One region of the Bifidobacterium sp. ESL0775 genome, then DNA from elsewhere that is predicted to be linked to it. Evidence: riboswitches for the same ligand, from Rfam matches in the RefSeq annotation. Region 1 holds a riboswitch; the other holds the start of a gene.
What was found. Region 1 has a riboswitch for thiamine pyrophosphate ahead of OZX73_RS03935 (ECF transporter S component). Riboswitches for the same ligand answer to the same signal wherever they lie in the genome.

Region 2: linked by a shared signal. The riboswitch ahead of OZX73_RS02520 (thiamine-binding protein) and the one ahead of OZX73_RS03935 (ECF transporter S component) in region 1 are both predicted to bind thiamine pyrophosphate.

Annotation. Positions count from the first base shown of each region.
Region 1 is NZ_CP113917.1:1,110,244-1,118,347, forward strand. It holds gene glnA (type I glutamate--ammonia ligase) at 1-422, opposite strand, end outside; gene OZX73_RS03915 (DUF4191 family protein) at 610-1,404, opposite strand; gene OZX73_RS03920 (FAD-dependent oxidoreductase) at 1,502-3,028, opposite strand; gene OZX73_RS03925 (DUF3043 domain-containing protein) at 3,171-3,776, opposite strand; gene OZX73_RS03930 (dipeptidase) at 3,923-5,290, shown strand; TPP riboswitch at 5,763-5,884, shown strand; gene OZX73_RS03935 (ECF transporter S component) at 5,934-6,563, shown strand; gene OZX73_RS03940 (ATP-binding cassette domain-containing protein) at 6,648-8,104, shown strand, end outside.
Region 2 is NZ_CP113917.1:738,712-746,815, forward strand. It holds gene OZX73_RS02495 (DivIVA domain-containing protein) at 1-167, shown strand, start outside; gene OZX73_RS02500 (alpha/beta hydrolase) at 210-2,036, shown strand; gene recO (DNA repair protein RecO) at 2,144-2,866, shown strand; gene OZX73_RS02510 (isoprenyl transferase) at 2,868-3,668, shown strand; gene OZX73_RS02515 (LacI family DNA-binding transcriptional regulator) at 4,055-5,110, opposite strand; gene OZX73_RS02520 (thiamine-binding protein) at 5,198-5,575, opposite strand; TPP riboswitch at 5,694-5,797, opposite strand; gene OZX73_RS02525 (hypothetical protein) at 6,008-7,315, shown strand; gene OZX73_RS02530 (glycine--tRNA ligase) at 7,973-8,104, shown strand, end outside.

The DNA of each region.
Region 1 (8,104 bases):
TCGAAGAGGAAGAACTCGGCTTCGGGGGCGAAGCAGGCGGTGTCGGCCACGCCGGTCGACTTGATGTAGGCTTCGGCCTTGGCGGCGACTTGGCGCGGATCGCGGGAATAAGGCTCCATGGTGATCGGGTCGACCACTGAATGCGAGACGACGAGCGTCTTGTGCTTGCGGAACGGGTCGAGAAAGGCCGTGGAGACATCCGGCACGAGCTTCATGTCAGAGTTCTGGATGGCCTGGAAGCCGCGGATGGAGGATCCGTCGAACGGCTCGCCATCGGTGAAGGCGTCCTTGAGGAATTCGCTGGCGGGCACCGTGAAGTGCTGCTGGCCGCCTAAGAGGTCGGTGAAGCGCACGGAGATGTATTCCACACCTTCCGTGTTGATGAGGGCTTCGAGGTCTTCCTTCGTTTCGAGTGCAGTCAATGGACCGCTCCTTTCGTAGTGCTAACAATGTCCAAGTGTAAGGTAACGAGTTTCAGGAGGTCGCGGTTTGGGTTACGAATATGTTTCGTATCGTGATTTTCCATTGAAATTCGTTGATTTTCTGGGTTTTACGAGTGATGGCGATATGAAAAATCCTCTCGCGATGTGGTCACGAGAGGATGAGAGGTCACCGGCCGCGCATGGCCCGGCGGCTGATGTGCTGCGGTCGTGTGGGGTCCATGCCTTTGGGAATCCCGAGCCCGCGCTTCTCCTGCAGGGTTTGCAGGCGGAAGTTCAGTGTCTCGAGCTCGTCTTTGGTGAGCACGAAACGGCGGCGCGGATGGATCTTCTTCATCAGGAAGAAGGAATAGTCGGTCGGCTCGTAGCTCTTGCACTTGACGACCTTCTTGCGCAGGTCCTTGAGGCGCACCTGGCCTTGACCTTGGCCGACGGAGATGAGGTAAACGGGGATATTGCTGCCCGCGGTGACGCCTTTGATGGCTTGTTGCTGACGTTCGAGCGGCCGCTTCGTGCGGCTGGGGTTGCCTTCGGCCAACAGATAGATGCCGTTGTAGCCGGTGCCACGCCAGATGGCGTCCTTGGTCTTCGGGTCCACCCACACCGGGGTCTGCGGGAAGTTGAATCCGGCCTTGTTGATGTTGCCGAGCACACTGATGGCGGCGCCGGGCTTGCCATCGAGCTTCTCATAGCCCACTTTGTCGGCGCGTTTGGTCAATACGAAGGTGAACAGCAATACGCCGAGCATCACCATCAGGATCATCATGAAGATCCAGGTCAGCCAGCGCCAATGCATGAGCAGGCCGGCGACGACGCCGACGACCACCGGAAGCAGGAAAGCGACGAGCAAGAGCCAGGGGAGGGCCTTGTCTTCCTGATGGGTGTATTTGTAGATCTCGCGGATCTGATTGATGACTTTCGGGCCTTTTTTCTTGTCTTTCTTGGCCTTTTTCGCTTCTGCCATCTACTCCCTCACTTGCTATTGAAAAAACGGACGCACTAGTTGATTATGGTATCAGTGGTGGCGGAAGTCCGACGATGCGGGTTTTCGCCTTGCGCGCCTATCTGGTATGCAGCGGACGCCCGTCGGCCTTGAGCAGCGCCTCGCCGAACGCCTCGCTGAAAGTGGGGTGCGGGTGGATCAGGCGCGCCGCGTCGGCCAGGGGGACGCGGTTGCCGACCAGTTCTTCCGCTTCGGCGATCAGATCGCCGGCGTCCGGGGCGAGCATGTGGACGCCCAGGACCACCGGCGTATCCGGTTTGTCGGCGTAGGCGCCGGTCACCACCGACATCGAGGCGGCTTCACCGCTCATCAGCACCCGTGCGTTGCTCATCATCGGATAGGCGGTTTCTTTTGCCTCGTCGATGTCCGGGTCCGCCTTGGCCTGCTCGACCGTCAGCCCAACGCTGGCGAATTCCGGGGTGGAGAAGACCACTTCGGGAACCGTGTTGTTCTCCACCGGTTTCGGGTCGAGCCCGGCGATGGATTCCGCGATGACGATGCCCTGCTCGAAGGCGCGGTAGGCCAGTGCCGGGCCCGGGGTGATGTCGCCCAACGCCCAGATTGCCGGCTGGTTGGTGCGGCCGTATGCGTCGGTTTTCACCAGGCCGTTCTCGTCCAACGCGATGCCGGCGTCGGCGAACCAGCCGGCATCGGTGTTGGGATCACGACCGATGGCGGCCAGCACCACATCCGCTTTCGTGTTCCTTATCGTCTCATCCTTGTCGGTGCGATAGCTCACGCTCGCCGCGCCAGACTCGCCGTTTTCGATATCGGCGACACTGCTGTGGGCGACGATATGCACGCCATCTTTGGCCAGCGCCCGAGTCAAAGCCATCGATGTGCGGCGGTGAGCGTGCGAAAGCACGCGTTCGTGGCGGATGAGCATGGTGACGTCCACGCCCGCCGCGTTCCACATCGAGGCGAACTCGACGGCCACGGCACCCGCCCCGATGATGATGGCGGATTTCGGGAAACGGGTAAGCGCCAGCGCCTGCGTGGAATCGATCAACGCTCCGGCGAAAGGATGCCCAGGCAGCGGGCGTGGGCGTGAGCCGGTGGCCACCACGATGTTGTCGGCGTTCAGCTCGATGGTGGAGCTTTGCGTGCCGCCAACACGTCCTTGATTGGGGTTGGCGTTGTCGTCTTGCTCTTGATTTCGTCCTTGAAAGTCAGCTGGGGCGCTTTTCATATCAGTTTCAGAGAGTTTTACTGAAACGTGATGTTTTGCGGTAACGGAGGCCTCTCCGTGAATCACCGTCACTTTTCGCATGGCGAGCAAGGAGGCCAGTCCGTCGGTCATCGAGGTGACGGCATGGTCCTTGAAAGCTGTCAGTTTCGGGAAATCGATGCCATTGATGCTTGCGTTGACACCCATGCGTTCGGCGTCGCCGACGGTACGCATTGCGCGTGTGGCGATGATCAGCGCTTTGGAGGGTATGCAGCCGCGGTTGAGGCAGGTGCCTCCGAGCCGCTCCTCGCGGTTGATTAAGGCCACCGAAAGCCCGAGTTGCGCGGCCCGCAGCGCTGTGGCGTAGCCGCCAGGCCCGCCGCCGATGATGACGATGTCGAAATGAGTGCTCTGCATGTCTACCTCCGAAATGGTCTAACGACCATCATAAAGCGTTGCAAAATAGTATGGGCGATTCTGTGGATACCAGAGAAATGAAGAAAACCCGCGGACATGCCATGCACGCCCACGGGTTATCAAAACAAATAAGAAATCCGGCTTACTTCGGCCAGTTGCCGCGCTTTTTCGAGGTCGGCACGGGGATGCGCCAGCGACGCAGCTGCAGCGCGCGGCCCCAGGCGTAGGAACCCATGTGCGTACCCTTGCCCACGGCCTTTTCGCCGAATTTCTCGATGAGCTTCTTCTTGAGCTTGCGCCACATGATGACGATATCGATGAGCGCGGCGATGATGTAGACGTACATCAACAGCATGAGCGGTGTGTAAAGCCACGGCCAGATCATGTAGACGACCAGCGTGAAGATCATGACTGCGAACAGCACCGGGATGAAGTACTCGGCGATGTTGAAGCGGGCATCCACGTAATTGCGGACATAGATATGGACGGGGTCGCGCTCGGAACGCGGCATGTGGGCCACGTCGCCGGTGCGCATCGCCTCGTACTGCTCGTCCTCTTTCTCCTTGATGCGCTCCTTGGCGGCTTTCCTGTCCGCCTTGCGGTCCCTGGGGACGAGGGGATGGAGGTTGCGCTCCTGGGCGACCTTGCGCTTCGGGGTGGGATGGCCCTTGCCCTCCTGCTCCGGTTGTTCGTCGGACTGTTGCGCCGATTCCTTGCTCTTGTCCTTGTTGAAAGGATTCCATGTCATGGTTTTGAGACTACGGGAAAGCCTCGACTCGCTCGGGTCGCGAATCGTCTTGGTATGGCTCGTTTTTCACCGGTTTCTGGCGTTTTTCGTGGGGCTGTGTGATTATCGAAGTGGATATGACTGAATCTCAAGAAAAGGAGCATGACATGGCTGCGTTGGCTGTTGAAGAGGTACGTTCGCGTGTGGACGGCGATTTCGGGCGGATCGTCGATTTGCTGAGCAAAAAGGTGGCACTGAAATCCATCTCGGCCGAAGGCATCACCGGCGAGCACATGCGTCGTTCGGCGCAATTCGTGGCCGATGAACTGCGCGCACGCGGCGTGGATGCCAAAGTGGTCCAGTCCAAGAACCCCGACGGCACTCCGGGCGCCTTTGAGGTTGTCGGCTCGAAGATCGTCGATCCCAACGCGCCGACCGTCTTGCTGTATGCGCACCATGACGTCCAGCCGGTGCCGGACGCCTCCGCATGGGACACCGACCCGTTTGTGGCCACCGAGGTCGATGGCCGTCTTTACGGACGCGGCGCGACCGATGACGGCGGCGGCATCGCCATCCATTCCGGCGCGCTGCATGCGCTCGGCGACGACCTCAAGGTCAATATCAAGGTCTTCATCGAAGGCGAGGAGGAGATGGGCTCGCCGAGCTTCATCCCCTTCATCGAGGCGCATCAGGACGAATTCGACTCCGACGTGATCATCGTGGCCGATTCCGGCAACTGGAGCGCCGAGATCCCCAGCCTCACCACGAGCCTGCGTGGCAACACCGATCTGGATGTCACCGTCAAGGCCTTGGAGCATCCGGTGCATTCCGGCCAATTCGGCGGCCCGATCCTCGACACCAACACGCTCTCGTCCATGTTGATTGCCTCGATGTATGACAAAGATGGTGCTTTGGATATTCCGGGACTGGAAGGTGGAGACCCGGTCGGCGGGCTCCAGCGCGACCTCGACGAGGCCAGTGTGCGGGCCGATTCCGGTGTGGTCGACTCCTATCGTTTCGCCGGCACCGGCTCATTGGCCTCGCGCCTGTGGACCAAGCCGAGCATCTCTGTCATCGGCTTCGACGCGCATCCGGTCGAAGGCTCGTTCAATGTCATCGCCAACGAGACCCGCTTCCGCCTCTCCATCCGCACCGCCCCTGGCCAGCGTCACGAAGAAGCGGCCAAGGCCGTCACCGACTTCCTCACCTCGCACGTGCCGTTCGGCGCCGAAGTCACGGTCTCGACGCTCGATGGCGGCATGGGCTGGAGCATGGATCCCAATGCCGAGGCCACGCAGGACGCGCTCGAGTCGATGCGTGAGGCGTTCGGCGTTAATCCGATCAACAAGGGCGAAGGCGGCTCGATCCCGTTCATCCCCGAACTGCAGCGCATCTTCCCGAAGGCCCAGGTCCTGGTCACCGGCCCCGAAGACCCCAAGGGCAACGCCCACAGCCCCAACGAGTCCGTCGACCTCACGAGCCTCAAAAACAACGTGATCACCGAGGCCCTGATCCTAGACAAACTGGCGAAGTAAGCAACATACTCGCTCGTCCCAACGGTTAGTCGTGGCGGAGCGGGATATACAATGTTCGGGACGCTCCTTGGCCGCTCGGCCGTGTCTTACGCCCGAACATCGCATATCCCGCTCCGCCACTAATGTATGAGGTTCCCTACTAGCTGTAACCGTAAAAATGATAAAGACCAAGGTCGATGTCACTGAAAGCGAATAGCTGCCGCATGCTCTAGGTCTTTTGCTATAGGTGGGCGCAATTGCGAGACCGCTGTCAATAGATTTCTTACTTCTGCGGCAGCTATTCGCTGGTGAGCCGCCTCCCGCAAGTACCTGTCAGTCAGATTCTTCCGCTACGCATTAGTGTGGGGTTGGGGCATGCGATGCTCGACCGTAAAGACTTGGCCAGAGCGGCCCGGAGCGTGTCGAGCATTGTATGCCCCAACCCCACACGACTCACGTCTCAAGATGTTTGACAGGGGATTGCTCTAGGATGACGAATTGACACGGGGGCTGTCTGCCTGCGCAAGCTGGCAGATGGCTGAGATGAGGATTTCCTCGACCGAATGAACGTGAGTCCGGACAATGCCGGCGCACGGACGTCTCTCTTTTCCCGTGCCTTATATGCGCGCCGATAGGCGGTGCGCACAGTGGAAAGGCACAAATCATGTCATCATCGAATCAAACGACCGTCATCTCGAAACCGAACCTCAAATGGCGCGTGGTCGATATCGCCGTCGCCTCGGTCATCGGCGTCGCCAGCGCGTTGATCTATTGGGCCGCGGCGTTGCTCTATGGCCCGGTCGCCTCGCCTCTTGACGCACTCGTTCCCGGGCTCGGAGGCCTGATGAACGGCTTCTGGCTCTTCGCCGGCCCCCTCGCCGCGGTCATCGTGCGCAAGCCGGGAGCCGCAATATACGCCGAAGTCGTCGCGGGAGTGCTCGAAGCGCTCTGGGGCAACACCTGGGGCGGCATGCAGACGTTTCTCATCGCGTTGGTGCAGGGGATCTTCGCTGAGATCGTCTTCCTTGTGGTGATGTACAAGGTCTGGAACCTCGTCACGGTCACGCTTTCCGGGACGATTTCCGCCATCAGCTGCTGGGCCTACACCTTCTTCACAAATCTGCAGGGATTCAAGATCACCGGCGTCTACGGCATCTGGAACCTCGTCGCCACGGTGATTTCCGGGGCGTTGGTGGCAGGCGTGCTGATGTGGTACCTCTACATCGCCATCGCCAAGACCGGCGCGATCGACAAGTTCGCCTCGGGCCGTCAGGTCCGTGCCTCATCCAAGTGAGCGTATTCATTAGGATTTTAGGTATCGATGGGAGAACGTATGCAAGGCGAGCAATCGAAGACATCCGATAGCCGAGAAGATGGCATGACGGTACAGTCCGTTTCGCATGCCAACGCGGCTATTGCCTCGACGGTTCCGCAGGATGGGGAACCTGCTGCCAGTACGGCTTCTCCCAAGGTGCCGCCCGCTTCGATCCGTTTCGAGAACTGGGGCTATCGTCACGCCTCACGCCGGCATTTCGCCGTGCGCGGCCTCAATCTTGACATCAAGCCAGGCGAGCGTGTGCTTTTGCTTGGGGCCTCAGGCATCGGCAAGTCGACGATACTGGAAGGCGCTTCCGGCCTGCTTGGCGGGGATGTGGTGGAAGCCACGAACGAAGGCGGACAAGGCGAAACCGGCCAGGTCGTCGCCGTCGAGGATTCGGAAGGCGGGGTGACCGAAGGCGGTGTCTTCATCGATGGCGACGTTCCGGCCGCCTGCGCCCATGGCCGGGTCGGACTCGTTTTGCAGGACCCCGACGCGCAGGCGATTTTCGAGCGTCTTGGTGACAATGTCGCCTTTGGCCCGGAGAACATGGGCGTGCCACGTTCCGAGATTTGGCAGCGGGTCAGGCAAAGCCTTGCCGCTGTAGGGCTTGAAGGCTTGCAGTTGCACCGTTCCACCATGCACTTGAGTGGCGGGCAGATGCAACGGCTCGCGTTGGCCGGGGCGTTGGCCATGCAGCCGGGGGCGTTGCTTCTGGACGAGCCGACGGCGAACCTCGATCCGGAAGGCGTCGAACAAGTCATTGGTGCGGTTGCTGATGTATTACATAATACCGAAGCGACCATGTTGTTGGTCGAGCATCGCGCTGGCCCGTGGATTGACCTTATCGATAGGGTCATCGTCCTTGGTCTCGAATCCGACGACCAGGTCAAGGCCCGCGTCACGCAGGTCGGTGACGATGCCGAGATCGACCACAGTGGGTTCCGCCGGACCATCGTGGTGGCGGATGGCACGCCTGACGAGGTGTTCGAGAACCGTGACCTTGATTTCGCCGCGCTCGGCATCTGGATGCCAGACAAATACCGCCGTCCAGAAGACGAGATCCACCGCATCCATACCGATGACGAGCCGGCCAGCGATCCTGCGCTTGGCGACGGCAAGGCGCTGCTTTCCACCAAAGGACTGTCCATCGGCCGCAACGGCAAAGCCATAGCCGAACATATCAACGTCTCCTTCGCCGCCGAGCAGATCACCGCGTTGGTGGGCCGCAACGGTGTCGGCAAATCCACGCTGTCATTGACGTTGGCTGGACTATTGGAGCCTGTGGCTGGTAGCGTTGAAGCCTCACCGGAACTGGCGAAAGGGGCAACCGGCAATGCGCCGATGGAGTGGAAATCGACGGAACTGGCGGCGCGCATCTCCTACGTCTTCCAGAACCCCGAGCACCAGTTCGCGCGAGGAAGCGTGGTCGAAGAGGTCATGCTTGGGCTTTTGCGCACTGGAACGCTGGAGGATGAGGCCAAGGAGAAGGCCATGGCGTTGTTGCGCCGATTCAG
Region 2 (8,104 bases), 370 kb from region 1:
CGGCCGCATCGCCCTCATCGGCCAAAGACGCATCCACGGCCGATCAGGTGCCGTTCGCCTCGAACGATGGCAATGACGGCGACAACAGCAACGACATGGACATTCCCAGCCTCTCCTTCCCTGATTTCGGAACCTCGAGCTCCGATGACGAGAAGACCGGCGAGTGATTTCACCGGCCAGAGGCTTGCCCGGCGCAGCCTTTGGCTATCATGAGCACTGTGTCACGTCCACTGTCTAATAAGCGCAACGATATTCCCGCTCCCAACGAGCGGGTTTCGTCTGTTGACGACAAAATCGGCGAGGGCGGGACTAAAAGTAATACAAATATTCATGCCAATGCCGACAATTCCGGTCCCGCCGCCCAATCGAAAACGACGTGGAGCCTGGGTCGCCGCCTGTTGGTGACCATTCCTATTTTCATTGTCCTGTTGGGCATTTTGGTCACCGTCTCGAACCTGACCAGCGTGCCGTGGAAGCGCGAGCCGACTGGCCAGAGCGTGGCCACGCTCTCGCCCGACACCGCCGTGACGTTCGACAACCCACAAGGCGTGCCGTTGGCGCAAAAAGGCAGTTTCAAGGTCGTCTCGCGCACGATTAAGCTGAATATCAAACGTCCGTCCACAGGGGAGATTCAGCGTATCGACGTTCTCATCCGCCAGCCGCAGGACCCCGCGGGCGCAGCGACAAAGCACCCGGGCGTGGTGTTCATGCACGGCGCGGGCTACGGCACCGCCGAGAACAGTTTCGGCGACGTCGCGCAGGACCTTTCGTCCGCTGGGTTCGTCACCGCCGTGCTCGACAAGCCGGTCTGGTCGACCAACGACCTCACCCGCGATTATCCGGGAAGTGCGAAGGCCTACGACCAGGTCGTACGCTACCTGCGTACGCAACAAAACGTCAATCCGGACAAGGTCGGCCTTTACGCGACCTCCGAAAGCACGTGGATTTCGCCCTACGTCATCAAATACGACAAGCGCATCGCCTTCCAGCTGCTCCTGAGCCCGATGGTTTACGGACCCCGGCAGTCCCTGGGGTTCTTCGTCGGGCAGGATTTCTCGCTGGTCGGCGCGCACAATGGTTACCAGTCCATCGTCCGCCGGCTCTTCCACGCTGACACCGAGATGATGGGGCTTCATAATCTCGATTTCCCGATGGACCTGCCCGAGGCCTACGCCGTGCCGACCATGGTGGTCTACGGCTCCAAGGACGTCCTGACCGCGCAGGTCGAAGGACTGGAGCACATCCTCTATTCCGCCCACCGCGCAGGCAACCAGGACGTGACAGTGCGCAGCTATTCCGTGGCCAACCACGTCCTGCGTCTCGGCGACGAGGCCGACACCGGCACGCCGTTCGCCGACGAGTACGTGGGCGACGTCATCTCGTGGGCGACGGGCACTGTGGCTGGCCTCAAGCAGACCAGCGAGCTGGTCGCCGGCACCACCATCTGCCAGTCCATCGCCGTGCCACTGGAACTCAAGGCCGACCGCAACCTCACCATCTACGGCGGCATCGTCAACGTGGGCATGGTAGTGCTGCTCGCCGTGGCCTTGCTCATGGCGTTGGTCGGTTGCGGTATCAAAGCGTTCCGCCTGGTTCGTCGCAACCCGAACAAGGTGTTCGGCTTCATGCGGGGCTTCGGCGGCGAGCTTGTGGCCGTTACCCTGACGACGCTGGCCACGTTCGTGCTCTTCGCCGCGGGCCTGGGCCAGGTCATCATGGCCGTGGTCAAGCTCGGCTGGGGCGGCGCTCCCACGGAGGATCCCGGCATGATGTATTGGAGCTGGCCTGTAATACAAGTGGTCTCTATCCTGGTGGTATGGGCGTGGGCCCGCATCTTGGCGCGTTGCATCGAAGTCGCCCAGAACCGCGGCCTGGCGCAGATCCCGCCGCGCAAAGGCGCCATCCGCGACGTGGTCAGCGGCCGCGAACCGGTCTTCGCCTCCAAGCGTTTCGGCCGCGTCTTCTTCTGGCTGGTCGCCGCCGCGATGTTCAGCGTCCTGCTCTTCTTCGCCTTCTGGGGCCTGTTCATCTTCTAGACGATGTAGAAAATGCCTTCTGTAAGTGTGGGCCGCGCGGCGTATAGGCTGGGAATATACGGACGCGATTTATTCGGATATCAGTGAATCTGGGGAGGTGGTTTTCAGTGGCGTTGTATAAGGACGAAGGCGTGGTGCTGAAAACTGTCAAACTGGGGGAGGCGGACCGCATCCTCACGCTGATGACCAAACAGCATGGCAAGGTGCGCGCGGTCGCCAAAGGCGTGCGCCGCACCAAATCGCGCTTTGGCGGCAGGCTTGAGCCGTTCATGCGCGACGATCTGCTGATCGCCGAGGGCCGTTCGCTCGACGTCGTCTCGCAGGCCGCCTCGATCTCCTCGTACGCCGCCCGCATCTGCGTGGATTACGACGCCTACACCGCCGCCAACGTCATCGCCGAGACTACGGACAAGCTTGTCTCCACGGAACATGAGCCCGCGCAAAATCAATACATGCTGCTGATCTCCGCGCTTGCCTCTCTCGCCCGTGCGCGTCACCCGGCCGAGGCGATCAGCGATTCCTACGTGATGCGGGCGCTCGCGCAGGCCGGCTGGACCCCGCGCCTCGCGTCCTGCGCGGTGTGCGGCAAACGCGATGACCTCGATTATTTCTCCGTGGCTTCCGGCGGCATCCTCTGCTCCACGGATCACACGCCCGATTCCCAACGCATCGACCTCGACGGCCGCGAGCAGATGGAGGCGCTGGTCGAAGGCGACTGGAACGTGCTCGACCGCGCCCCGCTCAAGGCCGAAATTCGTCGATTTGTTGAAGAATGGGGAGAATATTACCTCGAACGCCCCATTCGCTCGCTGAAATTGCTAGATTCGTAGTATGGCTTTTGAACACGTGGACTATACGTCGCTTGACGTTCCGGCGGCGCCTTTCTCCGACCCTTCGATCATTCCCGACTTCCCGAAAAACAAGGTCCCGCGCCACGTCGGCGTCATCATGGACGGCAACGGGCGCTGGGCCCAGCAGCGCGGCATGACCCGCACGCATGGCCACCAGGCGGCCGAACCGGTCGTCTTCGACACCATCGCCGGCGCCATCGAGGCGGGCGTGCGCTACCTGAGCCTCTATACCTTCTCCACCGAAAACTGGAAGCGCAGCCCGCAGGAGGTCCGCTTCCTCATGGGCTTCTCGCGCGACATCATCCATCGCCGCGTCGCCCAGATGGACGAGTGGGGCGTGCGCGTGCGCTGGTCCGGCCGCCGCCCGAGGCTATGGAAATCGGTGATTGATGAGCTCGAGGTCGCCATGGAGCGCACCAAGCACAATTCGACCATCGACGTGGTCTTCTGCATCAACTACGGCGGCCGTTCCGAGATCGCCGACGCCGCGGCGGCCATCGCGCGTGAGGTGCGCGACGGCAAGATCAGCGGTGACCGCGTTACCGAGTCGATGATCGCCGACCACCTCTACAACCCCGATATCCCCGATTGCGACCTGGTGATCCGCACGTCCGGCGAGCAGCGCACCTCGAACTTCCTGCCATGGGAGGCCGCCTACGCCGAGCTCGACTTCGCCCCCGAGCTGTTCCCGGATTACGGCCGCGAGGCGCTTTGGCGCTCCATCGACCACTATGTCCACCGCGACCGTCGTTTCGGCGGCGTCAAAAACAAGACAAAATGATGATAACCGCGTAAATCCCGTCAGCCAGGTAACCATATCGTGCGTGGGATTTGTATTTCGTGTCGAATTTATTAGAGTGGAAGGGTGCCGGCACGGAGGTTGGTTTGGGTTTATTGTCGTGCCGGCACCCTGTTGGTTTCCTGACCGGGGTGTTGGATTCCGGGCAGGAAGTCTTGGTTGTGCTCGGGGCCGCCGTGCTGGGTGGTTTCAAGCCAGGTTGGTTGGGTGTTGGTTGCCGGTCGCGGGTGTGAGGCCCGCGCCGGCGACTTAACAATAGCAATGAGGAAACCAGACAAAATCCGAAAAATAAAACCGGCACATCGCGGAGAAGCCACATGCCGGAAGAAAAATCGCCGATTCAACATCGAACCGGAGTCATAACGAAATCAGCCCTTGTTCGCGCCGACCACCGACTCGTTCTCGATCAGCTGGCAGTGGATGCAGGCGGGGATCGCGGAGTTGATCGGCGGCAGGTCGATGAGGTTCTTGGGAAACGGGTCGTTGCCCAGCGAGCGCTTCTCAATCAGCGAGACCAGCTTGCACACCGCCCAATAGCCTATTTCGTAATACGGCATGGCGATGGTGGTGAGCTTGGGGGAGAAGGTGTCGGCGACGTTGCTGTTGTTGCCCACACCGATCACGGAGATGTCCTTGCCCACCGTCAGGCCGCGGCGTGCGGCGCATTCGTAGATGTACCAGGCGCGTGCGTCATCATAGCAGAAGAAGGCGTCGGGCTTCTCCGTGTCGAAAAGCTCCGAGACGCGGCGCAGGGCCTCGCCATCCTGCGAGACGTTGACCACGAGGTCCTTGTCGAAGCCGATCTTGGCCTCCTTGATGGCCTTGCGGTAGCCCTCGATGCGGGTGGCCTGGGCGATGGTCGGCTCGTCGTTGCCGATGTAGGCGATCTTCTTGGCGCCGGCGTCGATCAGCCTCTTGGTGGCGTCGTAGCCGATGGCGAACTCGTCCGGCTCGACGATGGGGAAGCGGTTGTCGACGGTGTTGGTGGAGATGAGCACGAGCGGGGAATGGACGAGGTCCTCCGGCACTTCGGTGACCTGGCTGGAAGGCTTGGAATAGAGAAACCCGTCCATGCCGTAGCGCTGGAGCACGTTGATCTGCTCGGCCTGGCTCGCCGAACCGTCCGTGTCGACGAAGAGGATGATGTAGCCGTAATGGCTTGCGGCGTCCTGCGCGCCCTGGAGGGTCTGCGCAGTGTAGGGAATGTTGTAGATGTCTTCGGCGATGAACCCAAGGATGCCGGTCTTGCTGGTGCGCAGGCTTCGGGCCATCGGATTGGGCTTGTAACCCAGCTCATCCGCGATCTGCCGCACCTTCGTGGCGATTTTGGGCTTCACACGTCCGGCATCTCTGTTGTTGAGTACCAAGGAGACAGTGGAGATTGAAACTCCGGCCTTCTCCGCGACGTTTTTCATTGTCAGCATGGTTTTAAATTTATACCCCTTTGAGGACGAAATAAAACTTCATGACGGCTTTTTGCGTTATCCACCTATTCCGCGGCAAACAGTGGTTTATTTCGTTTGACTCAGGATTTCGTCAACGAGCTTCTGCTTTTCTTTGATTTGGCCGGAGAAACCAGGGCGGATGTCAAGTTTGAGGGTGACGCCGGTGCGATAGCCCTGTTCGGCGAGGACCATCGTCGCGTCGCGCACGGTTTTGAGCACGTCGTCGAGGTCGCCCTCGATGTTGGTGAACATGGCGTTGGTCTCGTTGGGCAGGCCGGATTCGCGGATGACGTTTACCGCCTGCGCCACGTACTCACTGGCCTCGGAACCGGTGCCTGACGGGGCGATGGCCACTGCGGCGACGGTGTTGATGTAGGGTTTGCCGGTTTCCGGGTCGGTTGGGACGGTCTGTTTTACGGCGTTGCGGTTGGTTGGGTTGCTCATAGTATGTTCCTTGTTTGTTGTATTGCTTATGATTGTTGAATGGCTATTATGTGGTTATGACCGGCTATGAGAATGGATTGAGGGTCGAATAACCACTTCATGGTAATGAATCATGACGTATTGTCCATAAATCGCTCCCTACGCTGGTGTTGACCATCAGGTTCAAAGGGTCTGGCGATTTCGCCACTCTCAACCCGCTGCCGGGTTCCCCTGCTTGCAGTTGTACGGTAGGTGGCCGCACGGACATACTGACGTATTCGACGAGCCAATTGAAAGTTCGAAATCGTAGAAATACTTTATTCAAGACGCGTTAATCACGGTACTTTGCGCGGTTGTTCTACATCGGTTCTTTAGGTTTTGACAGTTTTTTCGGGTTATGGTATTTTCATTTAAATTCTTCATTCAGAAGAATTTAAATCAGAATAGAAGGAGATGATGATGAGAGGTTTCAGAGCGCCGAGAAGCGGAATTATTGCGGCTATTGGTTTCGTCGTTGCGTTGGCTATGTGCATGGTATTGGCTATTGCTAGTCCTGAAAAAGCGATGGCAGACACGGCGGGCGATACTGATGTTTTGACGTTGGGTAAGGTTGCAGAGGACACGCTTGCTCCTCCTGTCGTGTCTTCGTCTGAAAGAATAGGTCGGTCGAACGATGTCGCGGCAATCGCAGATGCGGCGGGTAATTACAATCCGAACGATGCAACATCGGCACTGGATTTGGCTCAAGCGGCTTCTGCCGCAAATATTGTCGATCTGAAAGAGACTGATCAAGTCGGAAAGGGTTCGAAGCAGGCCGAAGCCGAGATTCAGGCTGGAAAGATTAATGTGGATGGTTCTGGAACATTGACTTCTACTAATTCCTCAGGTGTAGCTGTTTCAATTAAACCAATTGGTGATGGGGACGGTGCCAATTTGGTGGATGGTTCCGTGGTCAGCAGCGATCAGGGAAACGCAACCAGTACAGTCACTTCAGCCACGGACAAGGGGATTCAAACTGTAGCCATACTTGCCAACGAAGATGCTCCTAAGGAAATTCCCTTTTCTTATAGCCTTCCAAAAGGGGCGAAATTCGAGCAGCAAACAGATGGCTCCGTGTATGTGAAAGCTCCGGTCACCGCTCAAGTTGCACCACAATCAGAGATTGAGCGTTATGAAAACGCTGTCAAAAGTGTGATTGGCGATTCCACTGACACTGTCCAACTTACTGATGAGCAGTTTGCTGAGCTGGCTGCAATTCCAGAGGAAAAAACCAAGGCGGTGACAACAGAGCAAATTGTATCTACCATTTCTACACCTTGGGCGGTGGATGCCAATGGCATGTCAATTCCCACGCACTATAAGATTTCTGGGAATACCCTTACCCAAGTTGTGGAAAGCAGTACAGATACGGCATTCCCTGTCACTGCAGATCCGAGTTGGTGGTGGTGGGTGGCTAATGCAGCCAGCTGCGCAATGGGTATTGGCTCGTTTGCGGTAGCCGCGTCTAAAGTCTCCCGTGTTTTATATGTTGCACGGCATGCGCGACCACAATCGGCCTTGGCTCAACTATTTAATCGATATGGGTGGAATTTGGTCAGTGCCATTTTGTCATTTGTGACGAGTGGGGGGAATCCGGTAAATATCAATGGTTCACTGAAAGCCGCGGCGAAGGCGGCCTTGCGGAACAGCGGTGCTCTTATCCTTAATGCATTGGGTATAGGAGGATGTTGGAGAATATTGTCCTACATTATCTGGAGATAAGATGCAGCATTTTATGATTAACGTTGGATGTATTGCATGGCTGATATTCATGGGATTTGCAATGGCCGGTACGATTCTGGTTTGGGCATGTCCATTTGATGAATTAACTACGAGATTTGATGGTAAAATGCCTGCTCGGTTAAGTAGAATTGGTTTCTCGCTTTTCCCAATCGCGTGTGTGCTGACTTGTCCACTGTTGCCTATCATGACGTGGTATCTTAACCTGATTATCCCCACGGTTTTAGCCGTTGTCCTAAGCGTGTGGAATCTGCATGTAATCGGGAGACTGGGTAAGCTGAGACTCAACCGGAAAGATACCAGCGTATAAGTGGAATAAGGCATAGAGCTGATTTCGTTTTTAGACGTAATTTTCCAACAGTAATGTTTCGATAATTGAAAACTACGTATAAAGCGAAAGTGTCGAATCGGCGGTCATATCTCAATCTAAATAGGTTGTCTGATATGGCCGCCTTTCCTCTACTGAATACGGATGTATGTATTAGTTGATATATGGGGTATTAGGGTACAAGATTCGGAAATTTGTTTCTGTCTCTGAGTTTCTAAAAGCTGTCTACTGTCACGCTATGTCGATAAAGTAGGCACACGAGTATTGGTTCTTAGAACGGCTGATTAAAGCCGATAAGCGGAAGGTGTGTCGTGGCTCAATCCAAACTAGATGAAGTCGTATCGCTGGCCAAGCGTCGTGGTTTCGTGTTCCCCGCGGGGGAGATCTACGGTGGCACGCGCTCCGCGTGGGATTACGGCCCGCTCGGTGTCGCGCTCAAGGAC